One region of the Methylovorus glucosotrophus genome, then DNA from elsewhere that is predicted to be linked to it. Evidence: riboswitches for the same ligand, from Rfam matches in the RefSeq annotation. Region 1 holds a riboswitch; the other holds the start of a gene.

The links. Region 1 has a riboswitch for cobalamin ahead of FNL37_RS11415 (TonB-dependent receptor domain-containing protein). Riboswitches for the same ligand answer to the same signal wherever they lie in the genome.
Region 2: linked by a shared signal. The riboswitch ahead of FNL37_RS04520 (TonB-dependent receptor) and the one ahead of FNL37_RS11415 (TonB-dependent receptor domain-containing protein) in region 1 are both predicted to bind cobalamin.

The regions. Positions count from the first base shown of each region.
Region 1 covers NZ_VMSE01000002.1:96,706-100,551, reverse strand. The annotation lists gene FNL37_RS11425 (TonB-dependent receptor domain-containing protein) at 1-952, shown strand, start outside; gene FNL37_RS11420 (hypothetical protein) at 1,050-1,613, shown strand; cobalamin riboswitch at 1,792-1,997, shown strand; gene FNL37_RS11415 (TonB-dependent receptor domain-containing protein) at 2,105-3,846, shown strand, end outside.
Region 2 covers NZ_VMSE01000001.1:959,500-963,345, forward strand. The annotation lists gene FNL37_RS04515 (MFS transporter) at 1-146, shown strand, start outside; gene FNL37_RS04520 (TonB-dependent receptor) at 223-2,319, opposite strand; cobalamin riboswitch at 2,436-2,631, opposite strand; gene FNL37_RS04525 (hypothetical protein) at 2,823-3,311, shown strand; gene FNL37_RS04530 (patatin-like phospholipase family protein) at 3,343-3,846, opposite strand, start outside.

The DNA of each region.
Region 1 (3,846 bases):
GCGCCAACACTATTGGCAGAATGACTTGCGCTTGCCATTGGGCACATTAACTCTTGCCTATGACAGACTAGAAGACAAGGTCGATGGGAATGGCAGCTACACCGTCGACAAACGGTTTAATAATGGCTACCTTGCAAGCTATCTGCTTGAGAAAAATGCCCATGCATTCAAGTTTGGCTTACGCCGAGACAATAACTCCCAATTTGGGGAACATACCACCGGGAACATAGGATATGGGTATCGCCTTAATGATTACTGGCGCGTGAATGGAAGCTTTGGTACAGCCTTCCGGGCACCGACCTTTAATGATTTATATCTTCCATTTCAGGATTATGGATTTGGCTATACCTATCAAGGCAACCCCAACCTTAAACCTGAAACATCACGCAATACCGAAGCGGCCGTTGTCTACGATCAAGGACATCACCGTATCAGCTTGACGGCCTACCATAACGAAATTGACAACCTGCTGGTGGGTACAAATGGCACCCTGACAGATTTTCCCAGCAATGTAGGCTCCGCCAAAATTAAAGGCGCCACATTAAGCTATGAGGGCTGGATAGAAAATTATCACCTGCGAGCAAGCGCAGATGTACAAGATCCACGGAATGAAGATACCGGAAAAGTGATTGCCCGTCGGGCACGTCAATATGGCTCTCTCTGGCTGGGGCAGGTATGGGGAAAGTTTGAGATCGGGACAGAAGTAATCGCCAGTGGCAAGCGCTTCAATGATCCTGAGAACCAAATCGTTATGGCTGGTTACACCCTGGTTAATCTCACTGGAAAATACAAAATCAATGAAGACTGGTCATTGAATGCAAGACTGAATAATTTGCTGGATAAAGACTACACCTTGGTAACAACCGCTACGACCTTCACCCCTACTGCACCACCGTACGGTACCCCTGGGACCAATCTCTTCATCAGTGTACGTTACTCGCCTTCAAAATAAAGTTCAGGCCCTTCATTTATGGAGGGTCTTTTTTTAAATCTACCAGTTTGAGGTTACAATCCAAGGCACTAAGCAAGCACAACGGAGTTTTGACGAAATGCCGCAGCACAACAAGCAGTCTTTCTGGGTGGGCGCTATCCTGATTCTTTTGATCATCGCCACTCGCACCCAGCATTTCGGCAATGATGTTTACCTGCCTGACGCCACGCTGGCGGTGCTGTTCATGGGCGGCTTGCTGATTACGAACACCGGTTGGCTGGGGCTGGCGCTGATTGCGGCATTTGGCATGGATGGGTATGCCATGGGCTGGCAAGGCGTGTCGGATTACTGCATGTCGCCTGGTTACTGGGGCCTGATTCCCACCTATGGCCTGGTATGGGGCGCGGGACGGTTACTGGCGGATAGTGACAAGCCATTTTCCATCTTGCCATTTGCATTGTTTGCCTGGGGCTCCACCAGCATTGCTTTTGTGGTATCCAATGCATTCTGGTTTGCGTTTTCAGACAAAGTGGATAGCCTGACCATTACCGAATTTAGCGTCCGCGTAGCCAAGTATTACATGCCCTATGTAGGCTACGCGTTGATGTATGTGGCGATTGGTTGGCTGGCAGCCCGTTTATTCAAATTGCGTATCGCCGCTCCCAGCCGCATATCGCTTTAATCTTTGTCGGGTAGCGTGTAGCGCCCCACGTCAGTCCATCAACATTCTCAGCCCGGCAATCTGCTGGGCTGCATGCATACAAGCTGGCAAAAAGTGTATCTCCAAACGCCTAACATTCGTTCCTCGCTTTTCCTCAACCGCATTTCCCCGCCTGTTTATTTTCGGCGACATCGCATATAATTCACGCAGTTGTTCAGGTGCCGAAGTCGCTATTCTGCGATGAGGTGAAACTGGGAAACAGGTGCGTTTTCACAAACAAACCCTGTGCTGCCCCCGCAACGGTAATTACGTGTGGTTGATCCTACACGCCACTGTGCATAGCCATGGGAAGGCGGATTAACAAAACGTATGAGCCCGGAGACCGGCCTGATGATTCAAGGGATTGCTGCGGGGTTGCAGCGTCACCAGACTCGCTTCAGCTGTTCTCCACTCTGTCTTGATTACCACGCCACAGGCGCAAGCGTTGCCGGGAACAGCATAAGGAAAATTCCATGCTTCACCGTTCTGCACTCGCCATCGCGTTTGCGCCTTTGTTTGCGCATTCATTCAATTCACTGGCGGCCGATACCACGCTGTCAGACATCGTCGTCACCGCCGCCCGCACCGAACAAAAAGTCAGCGATGCGCTGGGCGATATTTCCGTGATTACCCAGGATCAGATTCAGAAAGCCGGTCAGACGACCCTGGTGCAACTGCTCGCCATGCAGCCCGGCGTGCAGATCGTACAGAATGGCGGCACCGGCAAATCTGCTGATGTCTTTATTCGTGGTGCCAACGCCACACATACTGTGGTGCTGATTGATGGTCTGCGTGTGAACTCTGCCACGACAGGCACTACAGCACTTGAAAACATTCCACTCGACCAGATTGAGCGTGTCGAAATCCTGCGCGGCCCGGCCAGCGGCTTGTATGGCGCAGACGCCATCGGCGGCGTCATCCAGATTTTTACCAAATCCGGCAAAGGCAAACCGCGCCTGAATGCGAGCGTGGGCCTGGGCACCTATGGCAGCAGCAGCGCCACGGCAGGAATTGCTGGACGCGTAGAAAACACCAGTTTCAGCGTGCAGGCCGGCGCCAGTTCCACCAATGGCGTCTCTGCAATTGCGAATAAAACCCTGATCACGTATAACCCGGACGACGATGGTTACAGCAACCGCAATGTCTCACTCAAGCTGGCCCAGCACTTCAGCGAAAACCACGAACTCGGCATACAAGGTTGGTTGAACGAAGGCACCAATCACTACGATGGCGGCAACATTACCCCCCTCGCCAACCCTAGAAACCGCTTTGATTTTTATGGAAACCGCCGTCAAAACCTGGTCTCGATTTACAGCAAAAATCAGTTCACCGAAAACTGGCTGAGCAATTTCAGCGTCGGCCAGAGTGAGGACAATCTGGAGTCATTCAGCCCCAACACAGCCAATACCCTGAAAGTCCGTTCGCTATTCAAGACCACGCAGACGCAATATGCATGGCAAAACGACATCACCACGGATATAGGCTTATTTACCCTGGGTGCCGAGCGTCGCGAGCAAAAAGTGGAAGGAACCACCACATTTGCCAAGGATGAACGCAATATTCAGTCATATCTGACGGGCTGGCAGTACAAACTCGGCAGTCATCAATTTCAGGCCAACGCTCGCCTGGATCAGAATTCGCAATTTGGGGATAAAACCACCGGCAGTCTGGCCTATGGTTACCAGATCAACGCGGAATGGCGTGCACACGCCTCCTATGGCACCGCGTTCAGTGCGCCTACATTCAATCAGCTATATAGCCCTCTGCAATCTGGATTTGTTGGCAATGCCAACCTCAAGCCCGAAGAAGCCGAGAACCGCGAAGTGGGTCTGCAATATACGCAAGGCCATCATCGTCTGGGTGCCATTTACTACAAAAACAATGTCGATGACCTGATCGTCAACACTCGCGTCGGGACAGTATTAACCCCGCTCAATGTTAACGAAGCCGAGCTCAAAGGATTGACGCTGAGCTATAACGGCAACTGGGACCGCACACAAGTGTATGGCAATGCTGACTTCCAGCGCGCGGAAGATGCCAATACCGGCAACTGGCTGCCACGCCGCGCCCGTGAGCATGGCGCGCTGGGCTTAACCCAAACGTGGGGCGACTGGCAATTTGGCAGTGAAATCGAAAGCTCCGGCCATCGTTTTGATGATGCTGCCAACACCAATCGCTTGAGCGGTTACACCCTGGTAAATGTGTTTACCAATTA
Region 2 (3,846 bases), on a different contig from region 1:
GCTATCTGGTCGCCGCGACTGGTCCGCTGGCATTCGGCTATCTGCGCGATGTAACAGGCAGCTATGCCAGTTCGCTCTATATGCTGATTGGCATTGCCGGGTTAATGATAGGCATGGCCTGCTGGCTCAAGCCTGCCGCCCACTAAAGAAAACGCCCCGCGCTGCGGCAAGGGGTGCTTGGCGGCAGGGCAGGGCGTCAGTGTCGCGTTTCTCCGGCAGTAATCAGTAGCTGACTTCGGCCGTTAGTTCCAGACTACGTGAGGGGCCGAGGATAAACTGGCTGGTGTCGTAATAGGTGCTGGCGTAGAGCTTGTCACCCAGATTGCGGGCGTTGAGGCGCAGGGTGGTGTGGCGGTTGGCACGCCAGGCAATGTTGGCGTCATACACGGTATAGCCCGGCATGACCGAGGTGTTGGCCGTGTCGGCGTAGCGTTGCCCTACCAGTCGGGCCCCCGCACCCATGGACCAGTCACCCAGCTGGTAGTAAACCCAGGCGTTGGCGACTTTCTCCGGTACATTGGTCGGCGTATTGCCTGCGCGTGAGGCACCGCTTTCCAGCAATTCGTCATAGCGCGCCTTCAGCAGTGCCACATTGGCGTCTACACGCCAATGTGCGCTTGGCAGCAGCAGGGTGGAAAGCTCCACACCGCGTGAAGACTGCTTGCCGCCTTGCACTGTCAGCCGCTGATCGGCAGGGTCGCGTGTCAGGATGTCGTCCTTGGCGATGTGGTACAGCGCCAGCGTCACTTCGCCTTTGCCGTGATCCAGCATGTGCTTGATGCCGACTTCGGCCTGTTTGGCGGTGGTCAGCTTGTAGGCTTTGCTGCCGGGACGCAAGGAGACGATGGACGATACCGGGTCCGAGCCCTGGCTGTATTGCCCATACACGGCCAGGCCAGGAGTAGCGGTGAACACCGTGCCCAGGCGATAGGAAAAGGGCGAGTAATCCTTGTCGAAGGAAGTGCCCTTGATGAAGTTCTGATGATCGACATTGATCCAGTCCTGGCGCAAGCCTGCGGTGAGTTTCAGTCGCTCGGTCAGGTCCAGCGCATCTTCCACAAACAGGGCGTTTTGCAAGGTGCGTGCCTTGAATTCGGGGATGGTCGGGTCCAGCGCGGCATCGGAGTAGTAACCCGGCGCAAAACCCTTGGCCGGCACGGTGTTACTTCCATCCGTGCCATCATAAAAGTTGTCGATATAACGCAGATCCACGCGCGTGGTTTCCCAGCCCATGGCCCAGCGGTTCTTGTGGCCGAAGGCATCGGCTATGCTGGCCAGTTCCAAGCGGTTGCCCAGCTGTTTCAGCTGGTGTTTGATCTCGGTATAGCCCGATCGCGTTACGGTATTGCTGGCACTATCGAGAGCATAGTATTCCAGGTTGCGCCAGTGGCGGCGGCTGTTAAACCAGTAGCTGATGTTGGTGAGTTTCAGGCTATCTGAAATATCCCATTCCACCTTGGCGCGCAGGCGGTCATCGGCAAAATCCATGGCACTGTCTTGCACGTTGTAATTCTGCTTGCGCAGGCTGCTGTCGATGCGGCCATCGCGCAAAGGGATGCCGGTGTAGGTGGTCGGGGAGTCTTTGCTATGATCAAAGGTGAAATCGACGCGCAGACGATCGCTGGGGACCAGTTGCAGGCCGCTCATGAGCTTGCGGCTCTGATGCTCGCCACGGTCCACATAGCCATTGCCGCCGGTGGCGGAGGCATCAATGCGGAATGCGCCTATCTCGCCCACGGCCCCGGTGCCTCCCACGCCAGCGCGGTATTCGCCGCGGGTGCCCCAGCCGGTCAGTGCTTCAAATGAAGCTTCACGGCTCGGCGCCTTGCGTATGCTGTTGATGATGCCACCCACGGTGCCGGTGCCAAACAACACCGAAGCTGGCCCGCGCAACACCTCGATGCGTTCATAGCCCCAGGTGTCGGAGGGAAACGTGATCGTGCTGGCGGCGGTCAAGAGCCGTACGCCATCTTCTGCCTGACCGATGGAATCATTGCCGCTAAAGCCGCGCGCTGAAAAGGCATTGCCCACGCCGAGATTGCTGATGTCGCTGATACCGGTGCTGCGTGATATGGCTTCGCGGATACTGATATCGCCGCGGCGGCGTATGGTGTCGGCATCCACAGCCTCAATGCTGGCGGGCGTTTCAAATGGCGTCAGGCCGAGGCGGCTGCCGGTGGAAAGTGGCTGTTTGAGGCGGGATTCGGGTTTGAGGCTTTGTGCGGATACTTCGACTTCTTCCAGCGGCTGAATATCTTCAGCGTAAGCGGACACGGAAAAAAGCAAGCCGGTCAGGCTCGCCATGGCAGTGCGTTTCATGGGCGTTTCCTAAATGTTCGCATGCGACCCCGCATGCCGATTCATCATGGAAAAACCACAGAGCCTGAGTATGAGATGGCTGATCAGCCTTGCCCAAACACCGCGCCCCGCGGTAGTTCCTTCGTGACTGGCAGGCCGGTCTCCGGGCTCGCGAGGCTTGATGCACCGCCTTCCCAGGCACAAGGCCCAGTGGCGTCGATGGCACATCCATACTCGCTTACCGTTGCGGGGGCAGCACAGGCATTTCACCTGTTTCCCGTTTCACCTTTCCCCTCGAGCGAGAGGGCAGGCACCTGGCAGTGTGCATAGATTATAAAGGGGAAGCTTGAATAAGTATTAAGAAATGTTAAGAGGCACGCGCAGTGGGCCTTTGGCAGGAGAAGGTGACAATTCTGTCACCCCTGGATCGACGGATTTTGCATGGGCTGTATACTTTCTGCATAAGTCTTGATCTGGCTACATGAGGCCTTTCAGCTCGTGAAACTCTCTTAATTATTGTGCGCATGAACCTTCTGTTTATATCCGCGAAGCTTGCCCGGCTGGTGCCGCTATTTGGCGCTGCCGGACTGCTGTTGACGCTATCTGCCTGCGACAAACTGCCCGGCTGGGCGGCTGCCTTGCTGCATACTGAGGTCAAGACCAGCCCACTCTCGGGGCCAGACAAAAACCGGGATGGCATACGCGATGATATTGAGCCGCTGATTGCGCAATCCTCCAGCTTGCCTGAGGTGATTTCGGTCAGAACGACCTATGCGAAATCGCTGCAAAAGATCGTGGAGTTTGATTTTGAGCATGCCCAGATGCTGTCCGTGTTGAAGTCGGAATACTCCCGCAGCCTGGCTTGTGCCATGCTGGTGGACGATGGGTTTATCGACAAGCTGAATAGCGCGACTTTCAACACCCCGCAGCGGATTCAGCAGCAGGATGTGTTTCAGAAGAGCATCAGCGGACAGGCGTTTGATTTTGATTCCCTGTCACGTTTGTGCAGTTAGCCGGGGCATTGCATGGTGATGCTGGCAGCGCTTAGCGCGCCAGCGCCTGATAGATCGTCTCCAGCGTGGCCTTGTTGGCTTTGATCAGTTTTTTGGCTTCCGCTTTCAGGTTTTCAATATTGCCCTTGGTGGCGTTATCCATGTCATCCGAGGCGATGCTCAATTCCGTTTGCAGCCGGTAGTAATGGTCGCCCAGTATCATCTGCATCTGGTAATTGGCGGCATCGGCCACGCCATCAAACATGCAGCTCAACAGCGGTAGCACCCAGCCAGCCTTGCCCCAGTCTTTCGCCTCATCAAAGGTAATCGGCCTGATCAGCTCGCCGGTGCCTAGCGAAACCAGCAGAAACTCGGTTTCATCCGGGAAAATGCGTTTGGCTTCGGCATAAGCCGATACCGAGGGCGAATTGATAAATACGCCACCATCCACCAGGGTTTTCAGCGAGCCTGCTACTTCGATCTGGGTGGGTTCAAAATAGGTAGGCGCGGCCGATGTGGCACGCGCCACGTGTTTGAGCAGCAGCGGTTTGTGTTC